Regions from separate parts of the Blautia segnis genome, predicted to be linked through region 1. Evidence: predicted binding sites of a transcription regulator. Region 1 holds the regulator's gene; each other region holds the start of a gene.
The links. Region 1 encodes Rex, which represses fermentation and respiration genes when NADH is low (regulators of the CRP and FNR family bind a similar motif). Its sites were predicted from a motif close to ATTGTTAANTANTTAACAAT; they were not measured.
Positions count from the first base shown of each region.

Region 1 (8,064 bases):
TGCCGCAAGATGGATCAGCGCCTTTTTGCCGCAGGAGGCTGCCGCCTCGCTAAATTTGCGGGCAGTTTCATAATCACAGACTGCCATGCGCACATCCTCTCTTGCCAGCTCTTCGTAGTACTCTTCAAACACAAGTCCCAGGATCAGAATCGGCCGGGTGATTCCTTCCCGGCGCAGCTGCAGGGCTTCCTGGGCAGTCGCAGTGGCAAAGCCCCAGATGTAATCCAAATTCTCCAGCATGGCCGCAATGGGGACTGCGCCATGTCCGTATGCATCTGCCTTGATCACGGCAATGATCTTCGTCCCTTCTTTTATGTTCTTTTTCATCTGTTCAAAATTATATTTCACGGCATCAAGGGAAATCAACGCCTTAATTCTGTTATATTTTTCCATAATGTTCTCCTCGTTACTGTTCACCGATGTAACCTGTTTAAAAAATCATTTCCGCTTTGGGAGTACGCTCTAATTTTCCCCCTCCGAAAGCTTCAATATTTCTGGAAGTGCTTCGATCAGATCCTGTGCGGTCATGCCGTGGGTTCCTTTTTTCCTGAGGGCAAAATCCCCGCAACGTCCATGGATATAAACGGCCATGGCTGCCTGATAAGAAACCGGCGGCTTTTCTTCCTGGCTGTGATACATGCAAAGCACTGCAGCCGTTATGCCGGAAAGTACATCCCCGCTTCCCGCAGTTGCCATTCCCGAATTGCCGGAAAGATTGAAATACAGGTGTTCTTCCTGGTCTGCGATTACGGTGCAGGCATCTTTCAGCACACAGGCGCCCCCGCTTCTGTCTGCAAATTCAAAGGCCGCGGCTGCCGGATCCTCTTTCAAATGAGAAATGCTGCTGCCTGTCAGACGGCTCATCTCTCCCATATGCGGGGTCAGAATTGTATTTTCATTTATAAATTCCTGCCATTCCGGATGCTCAGCCAGAAGGTTCAGCCCGTCCGCATCTATGACTACAGGCTTTTTCGCTGCCGCCCCGTTTTTCAAAAACCAGAGCATTCGCTCTCTGCCCACTCCGTCTGTTCCAAGTCCCGGGCCGATCACCAGCACATCGCACCAGCTTAGGTTCTTTTGGTTGGCTTCCTCGTTAAATTCACAGGTTACCATTGCCTCGGGAAGAAGGGTCTGAAGGGGAACGCGGTTCTCCTCCACGGTCTGGATCTTCACCATTCCTGCTCCGCCATGAAGGGCTGCGCTGGCACTTAGGCAGGCGGCGCCGCACATTCCAGGGGAGCCTGCGATAAGGAGGACTTTCCCGAAGGTTCCTTTATTTCCCCAGGGGGCTCTTAAAGGAAGCTCTGCCAGGTCTGTCTGCTCCATGTGACAGGCTGCTTTTTCTGCAATCTGGATGCCTTTCGGGTCCCGGTCGTAAATTCCAATGTCTGCTGTCACAACCTTTCCCGCGTACATTCTTCCTGGGTAAAGGCACAGTCCCCGTTTCCGGTATGCAAAGGTTACCGTCATGTCTGCCTTAAAAGCCACGCCGAGAATGGCTCCTGTATCACCATGGATGCCAGACGGAATGTCCACTGCCACCTTGCAGGCTTCTGCCTGATTCATGCAGTCGATGATTTCTCTGTATTTTCCCGCAATTTCCCGGGAAAGCCCCACGCCGAAAATCCCGTCTGCTATAACAGTATATTCACTCCATACCGGGTTATTCGTTACCGGCACCTGATAGCTGGCGGCAATTTCCCACTGGCGTCTGGTTTCTTCGGTCATTTTGTCCGGATTTCCTGCAAGAAAAATCTCCGTATGGATCCCGGATAAGTGAAGCAGCCTTGCAATGGCAATGCCGTCGCCGCCGTTGTTGCCGGAACCGCAGACTGCCAGGACACGTTCATGCTGCCAGCTGCCATCGGGATTTTTCCCCAGAAGGTACTTCACGATTTCATCTCTGACAGCCAGGGCTGCGCGCTCCATCAGCACCAGTGACGGTACGTGCATGCTGTGAATGGTTTCATGGTCCAGAAGCTTCATCTGGCTGCAGGTCACAACTTTTTTCATGATCAGCTCCTCATCTGACGCGTCAGGCAACAAATCATTTCCTTTCGCGTCTATATGCAAAACTGCTGCCCGGTCTCCTGTAAATCTTCCAGTGAGACAAGCAGCAGTCCTCTTTAACTTCTATTTCTCTGTATGTTCATTCCGATACTGGCTTAAATTGTAGGACAAAGCCATCAGACTCTCGGAAAGATGGACATTCTCCACGATTACGTCCTCCGGAGCGTCCAGATCTGTATGTGCGAAATTCCAGATTGCCTTGATTCCGTTCTCAATGAGAATCTTCGCCATCTCCTTGGCCTTGTTCTTGGGAAGTGTCAGAATGGCGATTTCCACCTGATTCTCCTTCATAAATTCCGGAAGCCGGCTGATCATCTGGATCTCAATGCCGCGAACGGAAATTCCTTCCAGAACCGGATTCACGTCAAAGATTCCTACAAGGCGGAATCCTCTTTTCTCAAAATCCCCATAATTGGCAAGTGCCTGTCCCAGATTACCTGCACCCAGAATGATCATGGGATGGATGGTGTCCAGCCCTAAGATCTTGCCGATCTCTGTGTAAAGATATTCTACATTGTATCCGTATCCCTGCTGTCCAAAACCGCCGAAGTTGTTAAGATCCTGACGGATCTGGGATGCAGTTACGTGCATTTTCTTGCTCAGATCATTGGAAGATATACGCTCTACCTTCTCTTCCATCAGTTCCCCCAGATAGCGATAATACCTTGGCAGTCTCTTAACCACTGCCTTTGAGATTTCTTTCGCCTCCAAAATGTTCCCCTCCTTGTTCCCGCTGCCTATACTTTTCCGCGATACACTACGTCAATTATACCGAAATGTTATTTTCTTGTCAATCAAAGTTGTGCAAAATCACAAAACTTTTTGACCACGCAGCACATAATGGTTCCAGCTGCCTTAATGGTCACTGCTTTGTAAGTATCATGCTTTGTATCCCGGTAAAGAACCATGTCCATGCACTCTATCTGTCTGTACCTCTGGGATATCGTATGTGGCAGAAAAAAGAGTCAAAGCTGAAACTGGCTGCTTCTATGGTACGGCGTCTCCAATGCCTTTGTAAGCTCTTCATCCCGTTTTTGGCTATAATGAAGTGCATTTGACAATTCTTCATTCTTCTGCAACAGCATCATCTGCTGCTTTACCCGGTTAAGATCCTCTGTATCACCAGATGCATAACGCATAATTTTCTCACAGATATAATCCTCAAACATCTGCTCATCCGACTCTGGGAAAATGTTTTCACCACTACGCAGCTTCGTATCCTGATGAAGCTTTATGCATTTTCCTGTATCTTCAAAATCAATATACAGAATTTCTATATAATGATTTTTAAGAGCTTTTTCATATATTGCAGACTGAACTGCTTTCTCTAACAACTGAATTTCTCCTACTTTTTTCAATATATTTTATTACTATCGCAACTAAATGATCGAAATCGTCCACTTTTTAGTACCAAATATTCAAGCTCCATTCCATGTGAAATTTTCAATCCATTTTTAACACCTGAATCATCGTTCTATATATTTTGTGATGACAGATATCAGAATCTCCATATCAACTGGCTTGGCCACATGATCATTCATCCCGGCATTCAAAGCAGCCTGTACATCCTCTGCAAATGCATTTGCCGTCATTGCAATAATAGGTATTTTCTTTCCGTCCGGACGGTCCGGCAGATTTCGGATGGCTTTTGTCGATTCATATCCATTCATTTCCGGCATCATAATATCCATCAAGATCAGATCAAAAGTCCCGGGAGCTGTATTGCAAAACTGTGTCAGAGCAGATTTGCCATCTACAGTCCTGGTTACAACCATCCCTTTTTCTTCCAATAAAACTACTGCTATCTCCGCATTTAAATCATTGTCCTCTGCCAAAAGAACATGCAAACCCTGTAAATCCATATCTTTCCTTAAATTTTCTTCCTTTTCAGTCAATACCTGTTCTGCTATAAGCAGGGGGATTTCTACCGTAAAGGTTGAGCCAATACCTTGTCTGCTGCTGACTTCAATTTTCCCACCCATAAGATTTACATACTGTTTGGCAATGGCCATTCCCAGTCCGGTTCCCTTATAACTGGTTCTTGCTCCATCATTTTCCTGACTGAACTCATCAAATATTCTTGCCTGGAATTCCTCACTCATACCAATTCCGGTATCCGATATACGATAGCGCACGATTATATGGTGCTCATCATTACCCAGACTGTTTTCTGCAATAAATGAAATAGTGCCTCCGTCTTTTGTAAATTTGACTGCATTGCTGATAATGTTGAGCAATACTTCCCTGATTCTGAGTTCATCTGCCATTACATAGGGGTTTTTAAGTTCTTCTCTTGAAACATAAAAATTAAGGTCACGGTTTTCCATATATCCCCTTGCAATCGACAAAACAGTATTTATCATATCCCTGAGATCTACCGGTACTGGTTTATATTCCAGTTTACCACTTTCAATGCGGCTGATATCCAACACATCGTTGATCAGTGTCATCAGATATTCGGAACTCTGCCTGATCTTTTTCAGACAATTCTCCACTTCTTCGTCCGGCTTCCTCTTCAGGGCAATATCTGTAAATCCGACAATTGCATTCATTGGTGTCCTGATGTCATGGGACATATGGTTCAGGAATGTTGTTTTTGCAATATTCGCCGCATTTGCATTCTGTGCTTCTTTCAACGCTTCCATTTGTTTTTTCCTGCTTACGGAAAGGAAATAGACCAGAAGAAGCAGTACAAAAATAATCACAAATGAAATTCCGATAGCGAAGTCGGCATACTCTGCAAGGACATCCTGCAAGGTCATTTTCTTTTCTGAAACGGAATTCTGCGCAAGGACAACGCCATTTAAAATATTGGATGACTGCTCAATTGCTTTATTGATAATGGTAGCTGCTCTTCTGTTTCCTCTCGTTGTAAACATCGCTAATTCCTGCCGTTTTGCCATTTCTGCAAATGACAGACTTTTGGTCAGTGGACTTTCATTAAGAAGATTGATTTTTGAAGAGGGAATAACCGTTGCTCCTACTTTTCCCTTTGCTACTGCCTCCAGGCATTCCTCTTGTGTGTCATATTGTTTGATCTCTGCATCTGGAAAAAGAAGGGACACCATCAATTCCGAATACAGTGAGGTCTCTGTCGCTGCGATTGCAGAGAGACTGCTGCTATATTCTTTCCCCTGGTAAATAACAACCGGCGTAATATCAAAGATTACATCCGTCAAAACCACCTGAAACTGTTCCTGCATATAAAGATCCTGAATGATAGGACCGGCAATATCTATTTCACCAGATTGCAATGCCTCGTTCATCTGCACTCCCGTGGAACAGGGAACTGCCTTGATCGTGATTTCATATTTTTCCTGGACAGTGTTCAAAACGGTTCCAAGGATTCCTGTCAGTTTCCCATTTTCTTCACCGCAAAAAGGAAGATTATCCTTTAGATATCCCACACGGATTGTATTTTCATGTGCATCCAGCCATTGTTTTTCTTCCTTGTTGAGTGCATAATTTATGACCGCTTTTCCTTCATAACGGGCATACAGCTTGCTGCTGTAGTCCGTTTCTGTGTTGTTGATTTCTTCCAGGGCAGAATTTAATTCCTTTAACAGATCTGGTCTGGATTTTGATACACCAAAATAACAGTCACTTGCCCCGATATTGGCAATGGCAATAAAATCGCTGTTGACAGACAGTGCCGGAATCACAAGAGCCTCCAGTTCATCTGCATCCAGTTTTTCTATCATTTCATCATAGCCTTTACAGGCAACAACCTCTGCCTGGATCTGATTGCTGTCCAGCCATTTTTCCAGAAGTTCTTTCTGATAGCTTCCATCTGCAACACCGATACGGCAGCCATTTATCTGCTTTAGATCACCATCCGTAAGGTCCGCATGGTCCTCCCTGGTATAGATCCAGTATCGTTCCGTTAGCTCCTCATAAGAAGAAAAATTGATAGCTTCTGCTCTTTCCTGTGTATAACTGACATTTCCAAGTATATCTATTTCTCCAGCTTCCAGCATATCCAGGCACTCTTTAAAGGAAGCATAGACATATTCATACTTCCAGCCGGTTATATAAGAAATTTTCTGAAGATACTCATAGCCTGCTCCCTGCTTGTGTTCCCCGGAACCGCCTTCCTGAAAATTGGAATATGGAAAATACCCGACTCTCACGGTTTTATTTTCTTCTTCCATTGCCTGAGTTGTTTCCCCGTCACTTTTTATCTCCGACGCATAAACAGAAGCTGATACAAAAAGCAGCATAATAATTGCAAAAATGCTCAAACATAATCTTTTATTCTTATTTTTTCCTATCTTTTTATTTATTCTTTTCATCTTTATTATCCTGCTGTTGTTCTTCCCAGTCTGTCAGTTTTTCTGTTTATTCAATACAGAAAGAATGGCCACTCTCAGTTTCTCAATATCAATGGGTTTCGCTATATGTTCATTCATGCCCGCATCAAATGCTCTTTTTTTGTCTTCCTCAAAAGCATTTGCTGTCATGGCAATGATCGGGATCTCTGCCTTCTTTTTATCATTTAAATGCCGGATACACTGGGTTGCCTGATAGCCATCCATGTTTGGCATCTGGATATCCATAAGTATCAGATCATAAGTTCCCGATGACATTTTGCGACAGCTTCTGCTTTTCTTGCCTTTCTTAAAAGTACGAGTATATTTGTAAGTGGAACACTCTTGAAGTCTTGATCGTTATCATATATCAGTGCCTGAAGCATTTCATCATAATCATTGCAGTCCTGTATCTTAAATTTCAGTGTCTGATTCCCCAGACAGTCTTTGGCATAAGAGATATATTCTGCCAGCATACCCGTAAGTTTTTCTTTCACCCAGGATTTTTCTCCGCCTGTAAGACTCCGATTATACTCAAGCGTAAAGTACTTCTTATACAGATCTGCCTTAAAAAAAGGACTCTTTATTTATTGCAAAATATATGCCCGATTTGCCAATAGTAGTAACCGAAGATATTCCCTATTCAGACCAGATGGATTCCTCCAGAGATACAAAAGCATCCATCTCATGACTTCGCAGTTTATCTGGGAAGTCTTTTAGTCATGTCTAAATTTAAAAGCACCTACTTTTCATCTTAAGAATTCTGCGTTGCAGGATTCTTACCGCTTTTTAATCAGGATTGCGAACTTGTTTCGCAATTACCTATCATGTACTATTAATAATTCATGTTATAATAAAAGCACTGCCAAACAGACAGTGCACCTCACTTTATGCAACTGGCTACCATTTTACAGGTCCTGTAGCTTTGCGTCCCAAATTTTCATCTGGTTTGCCGATTTCCTTATTATAGCTTTTAAAATTATACAAAAAACTGATTTTATTATACCCCCTTACTCCGCTTTGCACAAGGAAAACATCCGGGCTACGTAGGCCGAATTCGGGTGAAATATACCGCAAAGTGGGGCGTGCAGATTGCAGGAATGATTTTTCAAACCCTTAGAACTTCTTTCTGTTTTTCTGTCAGATTCTCCGAATTACCTTCCTGAAAAAACTGTGATAATCTGTATTTACTGATATCACGTTTTTCACATAAAGATGTTATTTTATCCGCAATATACTTCTCTATCATATTCATAAGCGTCCCTAAGCGGTTTTCGCCTTTTTTTCGCCGTTTTCTTCAGCATAGGAAATCATACTTAACATATCAGCCACCTCCTTTTGCCGGACCGGTTTAGCAGCTTGCACCTGTTTGCAATTCAAGTCAGGTACAATACCGAAACGCCTTATCTGTCAAAATCCTTGCAAAGATCAGTCCCAGCGGAAGTGCTGCAATGATCAGAAGCGCAGCTGCAAACCAGGATGCGGAAAGGGATAAGGACATGATTCCAAGGTTATAAAATCCACGGTATAAATAAAGCCCCGGTACCATGATCACAATAGAAGGCACTGTCACGGAAATCCTTGGATAGCCCACCTTATTTTTCAGAAGGGAGGCCAGAAGCCCAGCTGTCAGAGCTCCGATAAATGCGGCCACTGCCGGAGGTAAGGTGGCGAGATCCACAAGCTC
Region 1 is NZ_JACOOT010000039.1:54,221-62,284, forward strand. It holds gene alr (alanine racemase) at 1-393, opposite strand, end outside; gene H8S54_RS16615 (NAD(P)H-hydrate dehydratase) at 463-2,013, opposite strand; gene H8S54_RS16620 (redox-sensing transcriptional repressor Rex) at 2,134-2,781, opposite strand; gene H8S54_RS16625 (hypothetical protein) at 3,036-3,404, opposite strand; gene H8S54_RS16630 (ATP-binding protein) at 3,537-6,362, opposite strand; gene H8S54_RS16635 (response regulator) at 6,396-6,656, opposite strand; gene H8S54_RS18380 (hypothetical protein) at 6,632-6,874, opposite strand; cyclic di-GMP riboswitch class I at 7,266-7,341, opposite strand; gene H8S54_RS19205 (DUF6783 domain-containing protein) at 7,388-7,468, opposite strand; gene H8S54_RS19210 (DUF6783 domain-containing protein) at 7,439-7,543, shown strand; gene H8S54_RS16645 (threonine/serine exporter family protein) at 7,759-8,064, opposite strand, start outside.

Region 2 (8,064 bases), on a different contig from region 1:
TCTCTTCTGGCAGCAACCTTAGCCGGTATGCTGGCCGGACTTGTCACTGGTATTTTCCACACCTTTATGGGAATCCCAGCCATCCTTGCCGGAATCCTGACCCAGCTTTCCCTTTACTCCATTAACCTGAAGATCATGGGAAAAGCAAACCAGGCCATCAACGTTGACAAGTATCCGATCCTGATCTCCCTAAGACGAATCAAAAACGTGCCGATCACCCAGAACACCATTCTGATCGTTGCACTGTTTATTGTAGTGATCATCGCTATTTTGTACTGGTTCTTCGGAACCGAGCTTGGCTGCTCCCTTCGTGCAACAGGATGCAACCCTAACATGTCCCGTGCACAGGGTATCAACACAGATTTCTGCAAGGTTCTTGGCCTTATGGTTTCCAACGGACTTGTTGCTTTATCCAGTGCTCTTCTGGCTCAGTACCAGGGCTTCGCAGACGTAAACATGGGACGTGGTGCGATCGTAATCGGACTTGCTGCCGTTATTATCGGCGAGGCGATTTTCAGCCGCATTTTCCGCAACTTCGCACTCCGCCTTCTGTCCGTAGCATTCGGTTCCATTCTCTACTATCTGGTACTTCAGACTGTAATCTGGATGGGTATCGACACAGACCTTCTGAAAATGCTGTCCGCACTTGTAGTTGCTGTATTCCTGGCAGTACCTTACTGGAAGGGAAAATATTTCGCAAAACCAGCAAAACGTGGAGGTAAGAACAATGCTTGAGATCAAAAACATATACAAAACCTTTAATCCGGGAACCATCAACGAGAAGGTAGCCTTAAACGGTCTTTCCCTGAAGCTCAATGAAGGTGATTTCGTTACCGTAATCGGCGGCAACGGAGCCGGAAAATCCACAATGCTGAACGCAGTTGCAGGTGTATGGCCGGTAGACGAGGGCCAGATCATCATTGACGGAACAGATGTTACCAAGCTTTCCGAGTACAAAAGAGCCGCATATCTTGGACGTGTATTCCAGGATCCTATGACCGGAACTGCTGCTACCATGGGAATTGAAGAGAACTTAGCTCTTGCCAAGCGCCGCGGCAAAACAAGGCTTCTCCGCCCCGGAATCACAAAGGCAGAGCGTGCTGAGTACAAAGAGCTTCTGAAAATCCTGAACCTTGGTCTTGAGGATCGTCTGACTTCCAAGGTAGGTCTTCTCTCCGGAGGCCAGAGACAGGCGCTTACCCTTCTGATGGCTACCCTTCAGAAACCGAAGCTTCTCCTTCTGGATGAGCACACTGCAGCCCTTGACCCGAAAACAGCAGCAAAGGTTCTGGACATTACAGACAAAATTGTCAACCGCGATCACCTTACCACACTGATGATCACCCACAATATGAAGGACGCCATCGCCCACGGCAACCGTCTGATCATGATGATGAACGGAAAAATCGTTCTCGACATCCAGGGTGAAGAAAAGAAAAAGCTTACCGTGAAACAGCTTCTGGATAAATTCGAGGAAGCCAGCGGAGAAGAATTCTCCAATGACTCCGCAATTCTTGGATAAGCAAAATACTTTCCGAAAAAAAACCTGTATTTCCTAAAATTTCTGGAAACTGCCGTCAGACTTCTGGTTCTGGCGGCAGTTTTTTGCCCTTAAAAGCTTTCCCAGGTGATAGACGCTTTACTTTGTCTCCTTCTCGTCCTCTTCGTGGGGGCCTCCCACCTGCAGAAACACAGTTCCCTTATACACCATAAAATCCCCGGTTTCCTGGCAGTACCGATATACCTTATCTGTGAGAAAATCCTCCTCCGGCGTAGCCTCCCGTAATGTGTCCCTAAGAACCTCCTGCAGATCCTCTGGATAGGCCATACGCACGCTGTGGACCATCACCTCATGAATACTGGTAAACACCAGATAAAAGTCTCCTTTCATCAATTCCGCCAGTCTTTTTGCCACGCCTGGTAAAAACACCGCTACCGCTCCGTTTGTCCTTCTTACTGTGCTGAGACAGTTTCCCACATTCTCTCTTCGCAATTCAAATTCCTGGTTCAGATCCATAAAGCATTCTCCGTTGTACTCCGGGTTTCCGATCAGTTTTTCCCACAGGAAAATTCTGGGCGGGGAAATAAAATATGTATTCAAAAGAGCCGCCTCAAAAACCGTTTTCTCGTCAAGCCCCCAGTTATCCAGACAATCACGGCGTATTTTCATGCTGGTGGTGCATCCTTTCACCTCTCCTACCTGCATGTACAATACCAGGGCAATGTCCCCGATTACCCGGTATACCGCTTTTGAAAGCTCTTTCTTGTGCTTCTTCCGGTTCAAAAGCCGGATGAAAAGGTCATTTTTCACCTTCTCGTAATTGTTCAGATTTTGGGTTTTCTCAAAAAATCCGGCATTTCTCAGTTTGCGGATTTCTTTTTCCACTGTGTCTGCAATTTTTTCCAGAGACACACCGTCCTCATAGTCATCAAAAAGCTCTTCCGTATGGATTCCGCACACTTCTTTTCCTGCCGGGTAAGCATGGCATTCCACAAACAGCCGATCACCGCTAGGCGTCATCCCCTGTTCATCCTGCTCCTTGAAAAAAATCTGTTCTTCTTTCAGCCCCAAACGTTCTAGTAACAGCTGGCGCAGATTCTCCACAAATGCATCATACTCTTTGCTCATATTCAGTTCCTTTCTGCTTGAAAATATCGCTTTGAAATAAAAGGGGCGAAACGCCCTGATGATTGCTGGCCCTGCTGTGCATTGCAGACGGCCTGCTTATGAAAAAAAGATGGAAGCTGTGAATTGCTTCCCTTTGAGTTGCTGTATGGATAGTATATAAGAAATGAGCAGATTTGTAAAGTAGTTTTCATCGACAGAATGCAGCGAAATTTTCCACAAAAACGGGCCTGCCGCATACACGGCAGACCCGAAATCATTCAATCTTATAAAGTTAGATTAAGCCTGAGGACCAGCAGCAACAAGCGCTTTACCAGCTTCATTTCCTTCGTATTTCTTGAAGTTCTTAACGAAACGGTCTGCAAGGTCTTTTGCTTTTACTTCCCACTCAGAAGCGTCAGCGTATGTGTCACGAGGATCAAGGATGCCTGTGTCAACGCCTGTAAGCTCTGTAGGAACCTCAAAGTTGAAGAATGGGATCTTCTTAGTCGGAGCTGTTAAGATAGCGCCGCTGAGGATTCCATCGATGATACCACGGGTATCTTTGATGGAGATACGTTTTCCGGTTCCGTTCCATCCTGTGTTAACCAGGTATGCTTTTGCTCCGCTCTTCTCCATTTTCTTAACGAGTTCTTCAGCATATTTGGTCGGATGCAGCTCAAGGAATGCCTGTCCGAAGCAAGCTGAGAATGTAGGTGTAGGCTCTGTGATTCCACGCTCTGTACCAGCAAGTTTAGCTGTGAATCCAGACAGGAAGTAGTACTGAGTCTGCTCTGGTGTCAGGATAGATACTGGAGGAAGTACTCCGAATGCATCTGCGGAAAGGAAGATAACGTTCTTAGCAGCCGGTGCGGAAGAGATCGGGCGAACGATCTTCTCAATGTGGTTGATCGGATAAGATACACGAGTGTTCTCTGTAACGCTCTTATCAGCGAAATCAATCTTGCCTTCACCGTCAAGTGTAACGTTCTCAAGAAGAGCGTTTCTCTTGATTGCATTGTAGATATCCGGCTCAGAATCCTTGTCAAGGTTGATAACCTTAGCATAGCAGCCGCCCTCGAAGTTGAATACTCCGTTGTCGTCCCAGCCGTGCTCGTCATCACCGATGAGAAGTCTCTTAGGATCTGTGGAAAGTGTAGTCTTACCTGTTCCGGAAAGGCCGAAGAAGATAGCGGTGTTCTCACCGTTCATATCTGTGTTTGCAGAGCAGTGCATGGAAGCGATGCCCTTAAGCGGCAGATAGTAGTTCATCATGGAGAACATACCTTTCTTCATCTCTCCGCCGTACCATGTATTTACGATAACCTGCTCACGGCTTGTGATGTTGAACATTACAGCTGTCTCAGAGTTAAGGCCTAATTCCTTGTAGTTCTCAACTTTAGCCTTGGAAGCGTTGTAAACAACGAAATCTGGCTCGAAGTCTTTGAGTTCTTCCTCTGTAGGCTGGATGAACATGTTTGTTACAAAGTGTGCCTGCCAAGCAACCTCAACGATGAAACGGATTGCCATACGGGTATCTTTGTTAGCGCCGCAGAATGCATCTACTACGAAAAGTCTCTTGTTGGAGAGTTCTTTCTTAGCGATCTCTTTCACTGCTGCCCAAGCTTCCTGTGTTGCAGGATGGTTGTCGTTCTTATATTCGTCAGATGTCCACCATACGGTGTCTTTGGAATTCTCATCCATTACGATATATTTGTCTTTAGGAGAACGTCCGGTATAAATACCTGTCATAACGTTAACAGCGCCAAGCTCGCTGACCTGTCCTTTTTCAAAGCCCTCAAGACCTGGTTTGGTCTCCTCTTCAAATAACATTTCATAAGAGGGGTTGTAAACAATTTCTGTAGTTCCGGTAATACCATACTTTGTTAAATCGATTTTTGCCATCTTACACTTAACCTCTTTTCTCTAAAATGGAATTCATCTGCGAATGCAGATTCTATGGCTGATACACGCTGTTTCACCGTAATACCTTATCGAAAATATTACTTGCGCCACCAGCTTCTATGGTACAAAACCTAAGGAATGGAACCGGGTGGATTCCTTTTTTCCTTATCATATATTATACATATCTGGTGGATAAAATCAACACAATTTTTGCGTTTTTTGAAATTTTGTTAAAGTTTTATCAACATAAAAGGGGCCCGGAGGAAAATCCCTCAGAACCCTATATAATGTTTTATTCTGCCTCTTTATTATTTGCGCTGCGTGCATAAATATTTGCAAGAACTGCACCGGAAATATTATGCCATACACTGAATACAGCTCCTGGGATGGTTGCCAGCGGATACTGTGCAAAATGTGTGGTCGCAAGGGAGGTTGCAAGTCCGGAGTTCTGCATGCCGACCTCGATAGAGATTGCACGGCATTTTGTAGTATCCAGCTTTAATGCACGGCCGATTCCGTAGCCAACACCATATCCAAGCAGGTTATGCAGGATAACAACTGCTACGATGAGAAGTCCGGATGTCATCAGCTTAGCAGAGTTTGCGGATACAACAGCTGCTACGATGGCCACGATGGCTGTGGTGGAGATCAGCGGAAGGATCTCTACTACTTTTTCTGTAAATTTCTTGAAGAAATGGTTGATCACAAATCCAAGTACGATTGGAACGATTACTACCTTTACAATGGAAAGGAACATGCTGAACATGTCTACGTTTACCTTCTGGCCTGCATATAAATAGGTAAGAAGAGGTGTTAAAAACGGAGCAAGCACTGTGGATACTGCAGTCATACCAACGGACAATGCCACATCTCCTTTGGACAGATAGGTCATAACGTTGGAGGATGTTCCGCCAGGGCAGGTTCCTACCAGGATTACGCCGATGGCAAGCTCTGCCGGAAGCTGAAATACTTTTGTAAGAGCAAAAGCTAACAGCGGCATTACGGTAAACTGTGCGATACAGCCGATGATCACATCTTTTGGACGGCTGAATACAACCTTGAAGTCGTTTGGCTTCAGGGTAAGTCCCATACCGAACATTACGATTCCAAGCAGGGTGTTGACGTAGCTGGTCTTGATGAAGCTGACTGTGTTCGGTGCAAAGAGCGCAAGTGCGGCAACTGCGATTACGATCACTGCCATGTACTTGCTGACAAAGTTTGTGATTTTTTTCAGTGTTTCCATTTTGGTTTCTCCTTCGTGATTTTGAAGGCAGTGTTGCTGTCTTCCTTGATTTTCCAAGGGATTTCACATGATGGTATTTCCTCTGTGTGAGAGGCAGTGTCAACAGCTCCGCGTTTCTGGCACAAGCGGATAATAAAAAAGCCTCTGTCTCCAGTTAAGAGACAAAGGCAAAATCCTCTGCGGTACCACTCTTATTGCTGCCATGCAGCCACTCACTACTCATCCTATAAAATGAGAAACAGGATAACGACTGTTAACCGTCCGAACTTACTCGAATAGATACTGCGCTTCTATGCTCATCAGCAGATAGGTACTATTTTTCAGTCCGAAAGCTCAGAGGTGATTTTCACAAAAGCTTCCTCGCCATCTCTCACCACCGATGGCTCTCTGTGGATTCCCCTTCTTGCTACTCTTCCTCGTCATTGCGAAATTCTTAGATTGAGGTTATTGTAGTACGGTGAAGTGGAAATGTCAAGGGAGGCAGCGAAAAAAGTTGGACAAATTATACAAGTTGGCGTTTTTATTTTGTGCAGTATTTCTGAAGTTCGGTATTGCCTTCATAATTATTGCACTTCTGTTTTTCACTTTGTTGCTTTTCCCATTATTTATAATACATTGCATCTTTTTCCTCACCTGCCACAGTTCTGTTACATTATCTTATTATATTCTTCCCTCTCGTTCCAAATATAAGAGAAATCCCTCGCATCCTTCCACCACATCCCGATAAGTAGACTCAAAGTTCCCGGTATACCAGGGATCTGCAATGTCTCTGGGATGATCGGAATAATCCAGCAAAAGCTTTACTTTGTGCTCCGGGTCCTTTCCTACAATCCGCAGGATATTTCGGATATTGCGCTCTTCCATCCCCAGAATGTAATCATATTTCCCATAGTCCGCCTTGGTGATCTGCACTGCTCTTTTTCCCTCGCAGGAAATCCCATGCTTCGCCAGCTCCCGTTTCGCCGGAGGATAAACCGGATTCCCCACTCCGTTCCAGATTTCTTCCGTGCTGGTGGCTGCGGATGCAATATAAAATCTGTCTGACAAACTGCGTTCGGAAACAATTGATTTCATAATAAATTCTGCCATAGGACTGCGGCAAATGTTGCCTAAACAAACGAAAAGTACTCGTATCATATATTTTTGCTCCTATCTTATCTCATTGTGTTTCTTACATTGAATAATCTAAATATACGCTTTCCTAACGGATATTTGTTTTTACTGGATATTTCTTTAAAAAGCCTCCGAAAGAAGGCTTTAAAAGAATGCTTTTTTTCAAAAATAGCTTCTGAAATGTCATGAGTATTGTCAAAAGCACATATATCATGACTTCCATTTATAACAATTTCACCAGATGAAAAGAATACTTTACTAATGAATTATAGCATTGTTCCTTACTGTTGTCTTCAGTTTCTGAGTATATAAAAAACGAACCGAATGCTTTATCCTTTGGAATCAGAAGATGCTGGCTGATTATGCCATTGGCACATTACATAAGTGTTATGGGAAATGGGGAACCCAATCATTTCACATATCCAAATTTCACCAATTCCTGTATAAATGCACTCCGTCTTGGATATCGTTTGCGATATTCTGCCATAAATGTATTTTTTTCACCGATAATTCCATGAGACTCCTTTACTTCACCATAAGCAGAAATAAACGCAGCACATTCATGGTAGTATTTTCTTCTGTTGGCAGTCATGATTCCATCTACCCGCAGGGAAATAAGCTGGTTAATTTTATTCATCCAACGTATTCTGTCTTCGTTCGAAATCTTTACCTCCTGTTTCCATTTGCAGATGATTTCCCACAATAACTCAGTACTGTTCTTTGTGCAGGTATGTCCGGTTCCTTTATAAAATTCTTCTGCCGTAAATTCATATTTTTGCTGTATATAGTTTAATAAACAGGATAATCCTGCAGGCAAATCTGTTCCCTGATATAACAGAAGTAAAAAGCTGGTGATGCCCTCCTTCATAAAGGTAAATGACCAGCCAAGTGATTCTCTTACACTCATGCCCTGGGCCATTACAGTATCAAATTCTTTATTCCAGAAAAGAAGCATAAAATATAATTCATTATCCGTTTTATATAGACCCTGGCAGATTTTTGCTGCCTGTCGTTTGTTATTTTCCCAGTTGTCTCCGCAGAAGCGCAGACGAAGGTAATGAACAAGCGACGGATTAGAGCGGAATGCTTCCAGCCAGCAATATTCGCATACTGATTCCTGATTATTTTCACATGCATATTTGGCTGTAAGCAGAGCTATTTCGCTCCGGACTTTTGTGTTTTCGGAAATCCTTTCCAA
Region 2 is NZ_JACOOT010000029.1:14,532-22,595, reverse strand. It holds gene H8S54_RS12225 (ABC transporter permease) at 1-735, shown strand, start outside; gene H8S54_RS12220 (ABC transporter ATP-binding protein) at 728-1,522, shown strand; gene H8S54_RS12215 (DUF5688 family protein) at 1,640-2,629, opposite strand; gene pckA (phosphoenolpyruvate carboxykinase (ATP)) at 2,906-4,510, opposite strand; gene H8S54_RS12205 (bile acid:sodium symporter family protein) at 4,803-5,753, opposite strand; T-box leader at 5,908-6,185, opposite strand; gene H8S54_RS12200 (low molecular weight protein-tyrosine-phosphatase) at 6,414-6,890, opposite strand; gene H8S54_RS12195 (hypothetical protein) at 7,276-8,064, opposite strand, start outside.
Region 2: a site for Rex is predicted at 4,737-4,756, ahead of pckA (phosphoenolpyruvate carboxykinase (ATP)). Genes of this name have one in related genera too.

Region 3 (8,064 bases), on a different contig from region 1:
AGCGGTATGAGCGATGAGCAGCAGGTGGAGGATAATCTTTCCTATATGAAGGATTTTGCCCCGCTTTCCGATGAGGAAAAAGACCTTGTTGCCAAATCTGCGGCAATCATCAAATCCAAAGAAAAGGTGCCGTGCACAGGCTGCCGCTATTGCACAGACGGATGTCCAATGAAAATTGCAATCCCGGATTATTTCAAGCTTCTGAACCGGATCAGCATGTTTGGAGAAGGCCAGCTGGCGTCAGTTAAATCCATCTACAAAGACCGTACCGAAAAAGAAGGCCACGGAAAAGCATCTGACTGTGTAGGATGCCGACAGTGTGAGGAACACTGCCCGCAGCACCTGCCAATCACAGAATATCTGGAAGAAGCCGCAAAGACATTTGAATAATTGGTGATTTTTGTGTATGATATAGGAAGATGCAGGGAAAGGTAGTTTGCCCTGAACATCTATATGAGCGGAGGCATAAAAATACAAGATAAAAGCAGTTGGATTGAATGCGGTAAAATCTGGCTGGTGCGAAACTTACAGATAAAGGAGAAGTGAGAATGAGAGGATTATACTCATCAAAGGCCAAGATCAGACACCAGATTTTTACTGAAATCGCCCGTCTTGCCTACGAGGGCGATATTGAGAAGGAAATGGACGAGCTTCCATACAAGATCCTGCCAGGAGAAGTTGCCACATACCGTGACAGTATTTTCCTGGAAAGAGCCATTGTAGGAGAGAGGCTGCGTGTGGCAATGGGACTGCCCCTGCGCAACATTTCCGAGCATGCCCCGATTTCCAAAGGGGTGGAGGCGAGCCTTATTGAGGAGAAATATTATGAGCCGCCGCTTATTAATATTATCAAATTTGCCTGCAATTCCTGCCCGGAGAAAAGAGTCCTGGTGACAGAAGGCTGTCAGGGCTGCCTGGAGCACCCATGTCAGGAGGTCTGTCCCAAGAATGCCATTCATATGGAGAATGGCAGGTCTGTAATCGATCAGGAAAAATGTATCAAATGCGGCAAATGTATGGAAGCCTGTCCATATAATGCCATTATCAAACAGGAAAGACCATGTGCCAAGGCCTGCGGAATGAATGCCATCCATTCCGATGAATATGGAAGGGCAGAGATTGATCATGACAAGTGCGTTTCCTGCGGAATGTGCCTGGTAAGCTGTCCGTTCAGTGCCATTGTAGACAAGGGACAGATTTATCAGACCATTATGGCGTTAAAGAGTGAGACTCCGGTCTATGCCATCGTAGCGCCGGCAGTGGCAGGACAGTTTGAGCCGGCACTGAAAAATACCCAGATTCGCGGTGCCTTTAAGGCTCTTGGATTCACGGATATCAAGGAGGTAGCAGTTGGAGCGGACCTTTGTACCATTGAGGAGGCCAAAGACTTCATGGAAGAGGTACCGGAGAAGATCCCGTTTATGGGAACCTCCTGCTGTCCGGCATGGTCTGTAATGGCGAAGAAAATGTTCCCCCAGTATGCAAGCTGCATTTCCATGGCACTGACCCCTATGGTTCTTACTGCCAGACTTCTAAAGCAGGAGAACCCGGACTGCAAGATCGTGTTTGTGGGCCCCTGCGCAGCTAAGAAGCTGGAAGCAAGTCGTAAGAGCGTTCGAAGCTATGTGGATTTTGTGCTTACTTTTGAGGAAGTACAGGGAATGTTCGAAGCCAAAGATGTGGACTTCGGAAGTATTCCGGAAGGAGAGCCTCTTTCCCAGGCAAGCAGTGACGGCCGTGGATTCGCTGCCAGCGGCGGTGTTGCAGCAGCTGTGGTAAAGGCTATAAAGCGTATGGACCCGGACCGAGAAGTGAAGGTAGTCAGCGCTAACGGCCTGCAGGAGTGCAAAAAGATGATGATGTCCGCCAAAGCAGGAAAGTACAACGGCTATCTGCTGGAAGGAATGGCCTGTCCAGGCGGATGTATAGCCGGAGCCGGAACGGTGCAGACTGTAAAGAAAGCCGGAATGGCACTGGAAAAAATGAAGAAGGAAGCTGCATTTGAGGAGTGTATGGATACCTCATTTGGCGGCGAGCTTGCGAAGCTGGAAGAACTGTAAGAGGCATGTCCGTTTTTGCCTTTGGGGTGTCGTGAAGCGTATAACTATGAAGGCTCTGAACGGATAATTTAAAATGAAAAAGGAGAAATCGAAATGCGTGCATACGAACGATTGCTGAATTATGTAAAGGTATATACCACAAGTGAGGATGAGCAGGAAATAGTGCCATCTACCAGCCGCCAGTTTGATCTTGGAAATCAGCTGGCCAAGGAGCTGAAAAATATTGGAGTACAGGATGTGCGCATTGATGACAAATGCTATGTCTACGGAGTCATCCCGGCGACAGCAGGCCTTGAGGACAAGCCGGCAATCGGCTTCATTGCCCACATGGATACTGCACCTGATTTTTCCGGGGAGAATGTGAATCCCCAGATTATCCCGGACTATGATGGAACCGATGTAAAGCTTGGAGAAAGCGAATACACCCTTACCCTCAAGGATTTCCCACATCTGGCAGATCTGAAGGGAAGAACCCTGATCACCACTGACGGTACCACTCTTCTCGGCGCAGACGATAAGGCTGGAGTAGCAGAGATCATGACCATGGCAGAGCAGATTATAAAAGAAAACATCCCACATGGAAAAATCTGCATCGGCTTTACCCCGGACGAGGAAGTTGGCCGAGGCGCTGATTTCTTTGATGTAGAAGGCTTCGGAGCTGATTTTGCCTACACCGTAGACGGCGGCGCAGAAAATGAAATCGAGTACGAGAATTTCAACGCGGCAGGCGCCAAGGTAAAGATCAAAGGCTTCTCCGTGCATCCGGGCAGCAGCAAAAATACCATGATCAATGCCGCCCTGGTTGCCATGGAGTTCAACAGCATGCTCCCGGCAGGAGACACTCCGGCAAACACAGAAGAGTATGAAGGCTTTTTCCATCTCTGTGAAATGAGCGGTGACGTATCCGATGCAAGCCTGGATTACATCATCCGCGACCACGACAGCGCCATGTTCGCCTGCCGCCAGGAGATGATGCGTCACATCGCCAAGCTTCTCAATGAGAAATACGGCGAAGGAACCGTCACCCTTACCATCAAAGAGCAGTATCGCAACATGAAGGAAAAGATCGAGCCCTGCATGCACCTGATCGACAACGCCAAAAAAGCCGTCCAGGAATCCGGCCTCAATCCCGTCACCGTAGCCATCCGCGGCGGCACCGACGGCGCCCGCCTCTCTTTCATGGGCCTCCCCTGCCCCAACCTGGGCACCGGCGGCTACGCCTTCCACGGCCCCTGCGAACACATCACGATAGAAGGCATGGACTACGCCGTCGAAAACCTGAAGAATATTGTAAAATTATACGCCCTTTAATTCTACCCTTCAGCAGTACTAAATTTTGGGCATCCACGAAAGCCTCTCCGATTGTACATTAATTATCGGAGGGGCTTTTTTTCAGTGACCAGCACTTTCACAGCTGCTATTCCTAAGCAGGTCATTTCAGGTGCGCCCTTAATGGAGACGAGATCCACTGCTTACGGAGACTTAGACGAGAGGGCTCTCCCGAGCGTCTTAGTCGCAGTTAGCAGTTAGCTTGGCGGAATGTTGCACCGACCTGCGTGGAATCGCAGCTGCGAAAGTGCGTCCGCCCTGAAAAACTCTCCCAACAAAACCACCAAAAATCCCGATGCAATTTTGTACAATGTGTAGAAGCCCCTAAAAAATGATAAAAAATTTCAAAAAAATGTTGTTAAAAGATTGTCATTGTGGTATTTTAAATAAAGCGGAGAAAAACCAATATTTTATGCGGAGACAAAGAGGGAAAAGTCCTTTGTTGAGAAAAAGTTTGCAAAAAAACACAATGTGACATGACTTAACCCAGGAAAACAGGACAAAATAATACTGTGTTTCTGGGTCAGGCCATGTCACAAGGCAGAAAATAAAGTTTTACCCGCTTTTTTTCTAACTGTGATTGTTAAAAAATAAACAAGAAACAAAGGGCAACACACAGGGAAACCTAACGAATCCCACGGAAAAACAACCAAACCCGCTGGAAAAGTTGACACAATCCCACAAACCCCACGAAAGGAGTTTATTATGAGCAGCAAAATTACCATTATCGGAGCTGGAAGCGTCGGCTCCACAATCGCCTACACACTGGCACATGATGAAATCGCTTCCGAAATCGTTCTGATCGACATCAACAAGGAAAAGGTCGAAGGCGAAGTCATGGACATTGAGCAGGGAACCTGCTTCAGAAGTCCTGTATCCCTGGTAGCAGGAGATTACGCAGACGCCAAAGATTCCGACATCGTAATCATCACATCCGGAATTGCCCGTAAACCTGGACAGACACGAATTGAGCTTACTCAGACAAATGTCAACATCCTGAAGAGCATCACTCCTCAGATTGTAAAAGAAGCTCCAAATGCCAAGTACATCATCGTAAGCAATCCGGTAGACATCATGACCTACGTATTTACCAAGATTTCCGGTCTTCCGGAGAATCAGATTATGGGATCCGGAACCATCCTTGACACAGCAAGACTTCGCTACGGACTCTCCGAGCACTTCCAGGTAGCACAGGGAAATATTCACGCTTACGTATTCGGTGAGCACGGCGATACCTCCTTTATCCCGTGGACAGGTGCTTACATTTCCGGTCTCAGCACAGATGAGTACTACGAAGAAATGAAAGCACACGGCAAGGATGTAAAACCTCTGGACAAAGAAGCCATGCTGGAATATGTACAGAAATCCGGCGGAAAAGTTATTGCAAAGAAAGGCGCAACCTTCTACGCAGTATCCGCAACTGTGTGCCAGCTGGTAGGCCTGATCCTGGCTGCTTCTGATTCCCTTGCAACCGTATCCTCCATGCTCCATGGCGAATACGGAATTGAAGATGTGTGCCTGAGTACCCTTACTCTTGTAGGGCCAAACGGAATCCAGGGGAAAGTTCAGATGCGCATGAACAAAGAGGAAGTAGAGCTTCTTAAGAAGAGTGCCAACGCATTAAAAGAAGTAATCGCGCAGATCGAGCTCTAGAGCGTGTTTGAAAAATCATTCCCGCGATCTGCACGCCCCACTTTGCGGTATATTTTGCCCGAATTCAGTTGCCGTAGCCCGCTACGGCGCCCTCATCCGGACAAAATCTCCCACAAATTGTGACGCACATCTTGCAGAAAGCCTTTTTCAAACATGCTCTAAGAACCAGGTTCTTATCATATTTAACTACATCAGCAAGGATACCCCGGCTTCTATCGCGAAAAGCGGTAAGTCGGGTTCCCCTTTGCCTGAACAACCGAAACAGCTGCTGTTTACATTGGCGGGCCTGAAAGAACGCTCCATGTGGACAGTAACAAGAAAGGAACAAGAAGCATGAAGTACAGTTATTATCCAGGATGTACCCTGAAGAATAAGGCAAAAGATCTGGACGCCTATGCCAGAGCTTCTGCGAAAGCACTGGGCTTCGAAATGGAAGAGATCAAAGACTGGCAGTGCTGCGGCGGCGTATATCCCCTGGGCAGCGATGAGATAGCCACCAAGCTTTCTTCCGTCCGTGCTTTAAACGATGCAAAAGAAAAAGGACAGGATCTGATCACAGTCTGTTCAGCCTGTCATCATGTGCTCAAACGTGTGAATGACGACATGAAGAATGTAGAAGACATCCGCACAAGAGCAAATAATTATCTGAAACTGGACGCTCCATACGAAGGCGAGACAAATGTCCTTCACTATCTGGAAGTACTCCGTGACGAAGTCGGATTTGACGAGATCAAAAAGAAAGTGGTCAATCCCTTAAAAGGCAAAAAAATCGGTGCCTACTACGGATGCCTCCTTTTAAGACCAGGAAAGATCATGGCATTTGACAACCCGGAGAATCCGACAATCATGGAAGATTTCATCCGCGCCCTTGGAGCAGAACCAGTTGTCTATCCATACCGCAATGAGTGCTGCGGCGGCTACATTTCCCTGAAGGAAAAAGATATGGCACAGAATATGTGTGAAAAGATCATGGACAGTGCAAAAGGGTTCGAAGCAGACATGCTGATCACAGCCTGTCCTCTTTGCATGTATAATCTTAGAAAGAACGGAAACGGCGCTCTCCCTGTTTACTATTTTACAGAACTTCTTGCAGAAGCTCTTGGAGTAAAAGAGGAGGTGGCGAAGTAATGGCTTATACATATGGAAATGCCCAGAATGCAGCTGAAAGAATCAAAGAGATTTCAGGAGTAAATCCCCTGAAATGTATGAAATGCGGTAAATGCTCCGCAACCTGTCCTGCATTTAATGAAATGGATATCAAACCTCACCAGTTTGTAACTTATGTACAGAATGGCGATATAGAAGCACTTGCACAGTCCAAATCCTTATGGAAATGTCTTTCCTGCTTTGCTTGTGTAGAGCGTTGCCCAAGAGATGTAAAACCAGGAAAACTGATTGATGCTGCCAGACAGCTGGTTGTCCGTGAACGAGGCCAGAACTATCTGGAGGCAGACGAGATTCCGGAACTGATCGATGAGGAAACACCTCAGCAGCTCCTGGTAAGTGCATTCAGAAGATACAGGAGGTGAGAGAAAAGTGCAGAGAATAGGTGTATTTGTATGTCATTGTGGTACCAACATTGCAGCCACAGTTGATGTGAAAAAAGTAGTGGAAATGGCTGCAAAGGAGCCAGGTGTTGTTCATGCAGAGGACTATCAGTATATGTGCTCTGAAGCAGGCCAGGCAAAAATCATCAATGCCATCCACGAGAAAAATCTGACAGGAATCGTTGTATGTTCCTGTTCCCCGCGTATGCATGAAGCTACCTTCCGTAAGGCTGCTGCAAAGGCGGGCTTAAACCCATACATGGTAGAGATTGCCAATATTCGTGAGCATTGCTCCTGGATCCACAAGGATATGGAGGAAGCTACCTTAAAGGCAGTGATCCTTGCAAGAGCAGCAATCGCAAAAGTAAATTTAGATGCTCCTCTTCAGCCGGGAGAGAGTCTTGTAACAAAACGTGCGCTTGTAATCGGCGGTGGTATTGCCGGAATCCAGTCTGCCCTTGATATTGCAGAGGCTGGATACGAGGTTGACATTGTGGAGAAGCTTCCAAGTATCGGCGGAAGAATGTCACAGCTTGACAAGACCTTCCCAACACTGGACTGTTCCGCATGTATCCTTACCCCAAAGATGGTAGAGGCTGCAGCACATGAGAAGATCAATATCTATACATACAGTGAAGTGGAGAAGGTAAGCGGCTTTGTCGGTGACTTCACCGTAGATATCCGTAAAAAAGCAAGAAGCGTAGATATGGACAAATGTACAGGATGCGGCGTCTGCTCCTCCAAATGTCCGTCCAAAAAAAATCCAAACGAATTTAACCGCGGCCTGAACAACAGAAGCGCCATTTACATTCCGTTTGCCCAGGCAATTCCAAATGTTCCGGTAATCGACCGTGAGAACTGCATCAAGTTCAAAACCGGAAAATGCGGTGCCTGTTCTAAGGTCTGCGCAGCCGGCGCAATCGATTACGAGCAGAAGGATGAGATCATCACACAGAAATACGGCGCAATCGTAGTTGCAACCGGTTTCGATGTGATTCCGCTTGATAAATATGATGAGTACGCTTACAGCCAGAGCAAGGACGTCATCACATCCCTTGAGCTTGAGCGGATTATGAATGCAGCAGGACCTACAAAAGGTCATCTTGAGAGACTTTCCGATGGAAAAGCTCCGAAGAACATTGTTTTCGTACAGTGTGTTGGAAGCCGCTGCTCTGACGAGAGAGGAAAGAGCTACTGCTCCAAAATCTGTTGTATGTATACTGCAAAGCATGCAATGCTGATCCGCGATAAATATCCGGATACAAACGTAACTGTATTTTACATTGATGTGCGTACCCCAGGTAAAAACTTCGATGAGTTCTACAGAAGAGCAGTTGAGGATTACGGCGTAAACTATATCAAGGGCCAGGTTGGAAAGGTGATCCCGCAGCCAGACGGAACCCTTATGGTTCAGGCTTCTGACCTTCTTGAGAACAAACAGATCCTTATGGAAGCAGATATGGTAGTTCTTGCAG
Region 3 is NZ_JACOOT010000036.1:30,566-38,629, reverse strand. It holds gene H8S54_RS15230 (aldo/keto reductase) at 1-390, shown strand, start outside; gene H8S54_RS15225 (4Fe-4S dicluster domain-containing protein) at 549-2,060, shown strand; gene pepT (peptidase T) at 2,154-3,371, shown strand; gene H8S54_RS15215 (L-lactate dehydrogenase) at 4,095-5,042, shown strand; partial or broken gene H8S54_RS19475 (DUF6783 domain-containing protein) at 5,092-5,148, shown strand; gene H8S54_RS15210 (CoB--CoM heterodisulfide reductase iron-sulfur subunit B family protein) at 5,376-6,170, shown strand; gene H8S54_RS15205 (4Fe-4S dicluster domain-containing protein) at 6,170-6,571, shown strand; gene H8S54_RS15200 (4Fe-4S binding protein) at 6,579-8,064, shown strand, end outside.
Region 3: a site for Rex is predicted at 3,969-3,988, ahead of H8S54_RS15215 (L-lactate dehydrogenase). Genes of this name have one in related genera too.

Region 4 (8,064 bases), on a different contig from region 1:
CAGAGACTTTCCACCCTGTCCCTTCCCTGCGCCATCATAGGAAAAGTGACAGATTTACAAAAAAAACATCTGATATTTGTGAAATAACTCTTAATTGATAAAATTTTATCATTATCTATTGTGAATAATATACGAAAGTGCTATAATGAGAAAAAACAAAGCGGAGGTGTTTTTTCATGAACTATGAAGATGTACAAAAAGTCTCAAATGCAGCCAAAAACAAGATCGGTCTGCTGAACACCAGTTTCCTGAAGTATTTCCTTCGGGCTGTAATGGCTGGCTTCTTTATTGATGTAGCCGTGATCTACAGCAACGTTGCGGGAAATGTATTCTCAGGATCCGATCCGGCATGGGGAAAATTCCTGGGGGCACTGGTATTTTCCATCGCAGTTCTTCTGATCAGCTTAGTTGGCGGAGAGCTGTTCACAGGCAACAACCTGGTAATGGCATTTGGCGCCTATGACAAGAGCGTATCCTGGGGGGATGCAGGCAAGGTATGGCTGGTGAGCTACCTTGGCAACTTTGTTGGATGTGCACTGTTCGGCCTGTTTTTCGTATGGGCAGGAGCATCCGGCACTGGTGATTATTTCGCAGGCTTTATCAACAACAAGCTGACCATTCCAATGGGTCAGATGTTTTTTAGGGCAGTACTTTGTAATTTCTTTGTATGTCTTGGTGTGCTCTGCGGAATCAAACTGAAAAGTGAAACAGGTAAATTCCTGATGATCGTAATGTGCATTTCCGCATTCGTTTTCAGCGGATTTGAGCACTGCATTGCAAACATGGGAATTTTCGTAATAAGCCTGAATCTGGTAGACGGCGTTTCCGTAGGTCTTATGCTGAAAAGCATGCTGATTGTCACCATTGGAAATATGGTGGGCGGAGCCCTTTTACTGGCATGGCCATTAAGAAAGATGAGTGCAGATAAATAATATGTCAAAAGCTTTATACATAGCAGAGAAGCCCAGCGTGGCTCAGGAATTTGCTAAAGCTTTGAAATCCGGCGGACAAAGACGGGATGGCTATATGGAATCTGATACCTGCGTGGTGACCTGGTGTGTAGGACACCTGGTCACCATGAGTTATCCAGAGAAATATGATCTGAAGTATAAAAGGTGGAGTTTAGATACCCTGCCTTTTTTGCCGCGTGATTTTAAGTATGAAGTGATTCCTGGAGTGGAAAAACAGTTCCAGATCGTCAAAGGGCTTCTGAACCGACCTGATATTGATACTATTTACGTGTGTACAGACTCCGGGCGTGAGGGAGAATATATCTACCGCCTGGTGGCACAGATGGCGGGAGTGAAGAATAAAACACAGAAGCGTGTGTGGATCGACTCCCAGACAGAAGAGGAAATTCTACGAGGTATCCGTGAGGCAAAGGACATCTCCGAGTATGACAACCTTGCCGCAGCCGCTTATCTTCGGGCAAAAGAAGATTATCTTATGGGAATTAATTTTTCCCGTGTTCTGACCCTACGCTATGGAAACAGCGTAACTAATTATCTCGGGGGAAAATACCAGGCGATTTCCGTAGGCCGTGTCATGACCTGCGTCCTTGGAATGGTGGTGCGCCGGGAACGTGAGATCCGCGCATTTGTGAAAACCCCTTTTTACAGAGTCATGAGCAGCATTGCTCTTGAGGGAGAAAGCTTTGAGGGAGAGTGGAGAGCTGTGGAAGGCAGCCGTTATTTCCAGTCCCCTGTTTTATATAAAGAGAATGGTTTTAAGAAAAAGGAAGATGCCGAAAGGCTGATTCAGGAATTAAGTATGGGACAGCCCCTTGTCTGTACGGTAGAAAAGGTGGAGCGAAAGAAAGAAAATAAGAATCCGCCTCTTTTATTCAACCTGGCGGAGCTTCAGAATGTATGCTCCAAGCTGTTTAAGATCAGTCCGGATGAGACCCTTTCCATTGTGCAGGATCTGTACGAGAAAAAGCTGGTGACTTACCCAAGAACCGACGCCAGGGTTTTATCCACAGCTGTAGCCAAGGAGATTTATAAGAATATTTCCGGGCTTCGCAGTTATCCCCAGGCAGGAGAGGCTGCCCAGGGCGTGTTAGAGCTTGGCACTTATAAAAACATTGCCAAGACTCGTTATACCAATGACAAACAGATCACAGACCACTATGCCATCATTCCCACCGGACAGGGGCTTGGAGCCCTGAAGGGACTTTCCCTAACCGCCCAGCGGGTGTATGAGACCATTGTGAGACGTTTTCTGAGCATTTTTTATCCACCGGCTGTTTACCAGAAGGTAAGCCTTGTGACAAAGATCCAGAATGAATCCTTCTTTTCTTCCTTCAAGGTATTGTTAAGTGAAGGTTATCTGAAGATTTCCACCAATTCCTTTGCGAAAAAAACGGCTGCAGATGTCGGCAAAGCGTCTGAGGGAGAAGGCGAGGAGGTTTCCTGCGACGAAGCTTTGTTAGCTGCATTGCAGAAACTGAAAAAGGGTGATATACTGAACATAAACGGTCTGGGTATCAAAGAGGGAGAAACCTCCCCGCCCAAGCGTTATAATTCCGGTTCTATGATCTTGGCTATGGAAAATGCCGGACAGCTGATCGAGGATGAGGATCTGCGTTCCCAGATTAAGGGAAGCGGAATCGGTACCAGTGCCACCAGGGCGGAGATCCTGAAAAAGCTGTTTAACATTAAGTATCTTTCCCTGAATAAGAAGACTCAGGTGATCACACCTACCCTTCAGGGAGAAATGATCTATGACGTGGTGAACTGCTCCATCCGCCAGCTTCTTAATCCGGAGCTGACAGCCAGCTGGGAAAAGGGTCTTACCTATGTGGCAGAGGGATCCATTACGGAACAGGAGTACATGGACAAGCTGGAGCGTTTTGTGCGCCTTCGCACCAAGCAGGTGGAGGACAGCAGCTTTCAGTACGCACTGCGCCAGTTTTTTGATGCAGCAGCCCAGTTTTATAAGAAGCCGGAGAAGCCTGCTGTGGCGAAGCCCACGAAAAAGCCGGACAGAAAACCAGAATGAAATGAGGAGGATATGTATTATGTTAAAAGATTTTACAATTGCAAATATGCTGGATATGAGCCAGACGATTGCAGGAGAGCTTTTTGAGGGAAAGACCTATCCATGGGAAGTACTCCCTGAGATTGGTGATTTTATTGTGAAGCTTGGCAAGACACTTGACCCGGATGAATACGATTGTGTGGAAGGAAATGTCTGGATTGCCAAAACTGCAAAGGTTGCACCTACCGCCTTTATTAACGGACCGGCTATTATCGGAAAAAATACAGAGGTTCGTCACTGTGCATTTATTCGCGGAAATGCCCTTGTGGGAGAAGGCTGCGTAGTGGGAAACTCTACAGAGCTTAAGAATGTCGTGCTTTTTAATAATGTTCAGGTACCCCATTACAACTATGTAGGAGATGCGGTTCTTGGCTATAAATCTCATATGGGAGCTGGTTCCATCTGTTCCAACGTGAAATCTGACAAGAAGCTTGTTGTGGTAAAAGACGGTGATGAGAAGATTGAGACCGGACTTAAGAAATTCGGAGCAATGCTGGCAGATCACGTGGAAGTTGGCTGCGGTTCTGTATTAAACCCGGGAACTGTAATCGGAAGAAACACCAATATCTATCCGCTTTCCCCGGTACGCGGCTGCGTTCCGGCCAACAGTATTTATAAAAACAAGGACGAGATCGTAACCAAACAGTGAAATCAGATAAACAAATAATAATCCCGGCAGCTTGCAGTTGATAGGCAGGCTGTCGGGATTGCGTTCAAGCGGATATTTGCAATCCGCTTCGCTACTTGCTCATAACCGAATAACTGCTCCGCAGTTTATCAGAAGGAGCTGCACTCCTCCTGATACAAGCAAGTCCCCACCCACTGCTTATTGCTTTTCGCAACCCCAGCAGGGGACTTACTTGATTCGGTTAAATTCCAAACCACTTTTTGCGTATGATTGTTAATATTGCAATATGAACAGGGTAAAATGCATAGAAGAAATATTTCGCCCATTTTCCTCTTATGAAGCCACGTCTGCCATTGTACATGTTCAGAGAAATAAAAGCAAAGCATGCCTTCCATTCGTAGATCAGCCAGCAGCTTCCGATCAGTGCCTGAGCTGGCTTATACTGGTGCAGCCAGAACATGATCAGCAGGAAAACATAGCCCTTGTAGCCGTAATCTGCCTTCAGGAAATAGGAAACCGCCAGAAGCGCCAACATGCTTACAAGCTGCATGGTTGGATTTTCTTTAAATCGGTCGATAAGACAGAATGCCAGATAACCAAGGAACAGTGTGAAAAATACGTTCTGCTTGTCTGCAAAAAGCAATGTGCCGTTCTGCGCAAAATTCCAGGGGATCTCGGAAATACATGCGAAAATCAGAAGATTTCTTCCATATTTAAAACGGTCATGGGTATGAAGAAAGCCCTCAACGAGAAGAAAACAGAAAATGGGAAACGCAGCCCTCCCCACATCCCGCATCACCCGGTACAAAGAATAGGAGGTGCTTCCAATCTGAAACCAGGCTCTGGTGACTGGCGGATAATACCGCAGAAGAAAAGAAGCGGTGTGATCAATAAGCATAATCGCCATAGCCAGCACCTTCAGGGCGCTTCCGCTTAAAATTCTGTATTTTTCAGGAATAAATGAAGTGGATGTTTGTAATGTCATGGTTCCTCCGGTAAATGAAATTTATTAGATATTTGAATATTTTAACACGAAACCGCAAACTGCACAATAGAAGTCCTTTAAACAGTACCGACAACTTTTTCGTAAATTTTGCAAAATATGACTAGACGAATTGAGGATTTTGTGAGAAAATAACACTAGGTTGTTAGGTCTTTAACAACGATTAAGTAATCAACACTGAAAGGAGTCTTAAAATGATTTACACTAAGGAAGTTGAAAACATGTGCCCAGTAGCTAAGGGCGCAAAACATGAGCCAGCTCCGATTCCGGAAGAAGGCCAGTGGGTCCATGCAAAAAAAATTGAAGATATCTCTGGTTTTACACATGGTGTAGGCTGGTGTGCTCCTCAGCAGGGTGCTTGTAAGCTGTCCTTAAATGTTAAGAACGGTGTAATCGAGGAAGCCCTTGTAGAGACAATCGGATGTTCAGGTATGACACATTCTGCAGCTATGGCAGCAGAGGTTCTTCAGGGCAAAACCATTCTTGAGGCTTTAAATACAGACCTTGTCTGTGATGCTATCAATACAGCAATGAGAGAACTGTTCCTTCAGATCGTTTACGGACGTACTCAGAGTGCTTTCTCTGATGACGGTCTTGCTGTAGGTGCAGGTCTTGAGGACCTTGGAAAAGGCCTTCGTTCCCAGGTTGGTACAATGTACGCTACCAAGGAAAAAGGAGTTCGTTATCTGGAAATGGCAGAGGGCTATGTAACAGGTATCGCTCTTGACGAAGACAACGAAGTAATCGGATATCAGTTCGTTTCTCTTGGAAAAATGACTGACTTTATCAAAAAAGGTGATGATCCTAACACTGCATGGGAAAAAGCAAAAGGTCAGTATGGCCGTGTAGCTGATGCTGTTAAGATTATCGACCCGAGACAAGAGTAAGCCACAAGCGAAAGGAGACGAACAGAAATGGCATTATTTGAAGGATATGAGAGAAGAATTGACCAGATCAATTCTGTATTAAACAGCTATGGAATCAGCTCCATCGAAGAAGCTGAGAAAATCACAAAAGACGCTGGTCTTGATGTTTATGAGCAGGTTAAGAAGATTCAGCCGATCTGCTTTGAGAATGCTGCATGGGCTTACTTAGTAGGCGCTGCAATCGCAATCAAAAAAGGCTGCAGAAAAGCTTCTGACGCTGCTGCTGCAATCGGTGAAGGACTTCAGGCTTTCTGTATTCCAGGATCCGTTGCTGACCACAGAAAAGTAGGTCTTGGACATGGTAACCTTGGTAAAATGCTTCTTGAGGAAGAGACAGAGTGCTTCTGCTTCTTAGCCGGACATGAGTCCTTCGCAGCTGCTGAGGGCGCGATCGGTATCGCTGAGAAAGCTAACAAAGTACGTCAGAAACCATTACGTGTTATCCTGAACGGTCTTGGAAAAGACGCTGCTCAGATCATTTCCCGTATCAACGGATTTACATATGTTGAGACAAAGTATGATTACAAAGAAGCAAAATTAAATGTTGTTTATGAGAAGCCATACTCCAACGGACTTCGTGCTACTGTCAAATGCTACGGTGCAGATGACGTTCAGGAAGGTGTTGCTATCATGCATCATGAGAATGTTGGTGTTTCCATTACAGGTAACTCCACTAACCCAACCCGTTTCCAGCATCCGGTTGCAGGTACATACAAGAAAGAATGTATCGAGCAGGGTAAGAAATACTTCTCTGTTGCTTCCGGCGGCGGTACAGGACGTACTCTTCACCCGGACAACATGGCAGCAGGTCCTGCTTCCTATGGTATGACAGATACAATGGGACGTATGCACTCTGACGCACAGTTCGCAGGATCCTCTTCCGTACCGGCTCACGTTGAGATGATGGGTCTTATCGGAATGGGTAACAACCCGATGGTTGGTGCTACTGTTGCTGTAGCTGTTTCCGTTGAGGAAGCTGCTAAGGCTGGCAAGTTCTGATAATTGAATAAGAGGATAAATACTATCTGATAAAACAAAGCACTTTCAACAAAATTGGAGGTGCTTTTGTTTTGTGAATATTCCCAGGCAGTTAAAAGATCATCAAATCGACCTTTTGACACTCATGCCATATTATGATTAGTATGCCAATACACAACAGGAGGTTGACCCAGAATGGCAAAAGAAGCGAAAACAAATGCAATGAGAATGCTTGACAGACAGAAAGTAAAGTATGAAGCACTTAGCTATGAGTGCGATGAATTTATTGACGGAATCCACTGCGCGGACATTACAGGTGCGCCCTATGACCAGTCCTTTAAAACTCTGGTGATGGAGGGCAAAAGCGGCGGATACTATGTCTTTGTAGTCCCCATTGAAAAAGAAGTGGACCGAAAAGCCGCAGCCAAGGCAGTGGGAGAGAAGACGGTAGATATGATCCATGTAAAAGATATCACCAAGATCACCGGCTACGTTCGAGGCGGCTGCAGCCCCATTGGAATGAAGAAGCCGTTTCCTACCGTTTTTGACGCATCCGCAGGCAATTTCCAGGAAATTTATGTGAGCGGCGGAAGAATCGGACTGACCCTGAAAGTTCCGGTAGAAGATCTTCTGAAAGTAACCGGTGGAAAATTAGCCAACATTACAGCCAGGGAAGAGTAATCCCAAGTAATCCCAATTTACAAAAACAGGGAAAGAGTATGCTAGAATATCCATAAATAAAAACGGCAGACACGAAGACGTGTCCGAAAACAACTCTTACCTGTCAATGTAAATAGTCAGCCCGAAGGGCGGCAAGGAGGATTTATGAAAGAAGGAAAAAGAATTAAGAAATGGCTGCTTGGAGCAGCGGTTGCGGTGATGACTATGATGAGCGCTATACCAGTATCGGCAGCCAGGAAGACATTCACAGCTACTGTTCAGAAAGGAAACTGCCTTCATATTGTAAATGAGAACATCAGTGGAAATGCGATCAGTAAATATGAGCTGCAGGTGATTCCGAAAACATCCGGTGCGAGATATGATATTGTGTATGCGTATGGCACGGAAGCTATGGCCATGAAAGACTGCCGCAAGAAATCCAGCATCACCAATTCCACTTATTTTAAGGCGAACCGCAGTGCGAACCGTGGAATCATCGCATGCGTGAAAGCGAATTCAGGTACTGTAGAAATCCGTGTGGTAGCGACTTCCAGGAAATCCAATGTCAAAATTAAGAAAAGCATTATGAAAAACCACAGCCCGTTGAAATCTCAGAAGGTTACAAAAGGCAGAAAGCTTTGGCTGAAGGGTACCGGCAGCAACATCACAACCTTACCGCTGATCATTTCCGGAAATTCCACTGTGGTTATGCAGAGAAATCTGAACAAGAATGCTTTTGAGCGGTATGATTTCAAGGACAAATATATGTATTTCAGAAGATATGTAAATAATAAACGTACCATGAAGAAAAACCGCTCTTATGCATCTGC
Region 4 is NZ_JACOOT010000032.1:8,412-16,475, reverse strand. It holds gene selD (selenide, water dikinase SelD) at 1-87, shown strand, start outside; gene H8S54_RS13365 (formate/nitrite transporter family protein) at 177-932, shown strand; gene H8S54_RS13360 (DNA topoisomerase) at 934-3,000, shown strand; gene H8S54_RS13355 (acyltransferase) at 3,020-3,688, shown strand; gene H8S54_RS13350 (TraX family protein) at 3,909-4,652, opposite strand; gene H8S54_RS13345 (iron-sulfur cluster assembly scaffold protein) at 4,865-5,557, shown strand; gene H8S54_RS13340 (GGGtGRT protein) at 5,585-6,595, shown strand; gene ybaK (Cys-tRNA(Pro) deacylase) at 6,770-7,255, shown strand; gene H8S54_RS13330 (hypothetical protein) at 7,400-8,064, shown strand, end outside.
Region 4: a site for Rex is predicted at 4,812-4,831, ahead of H8S54_RS13345 (iron-sulfur cluster assembly scaffold protein). Genes of this name have one in related genera too.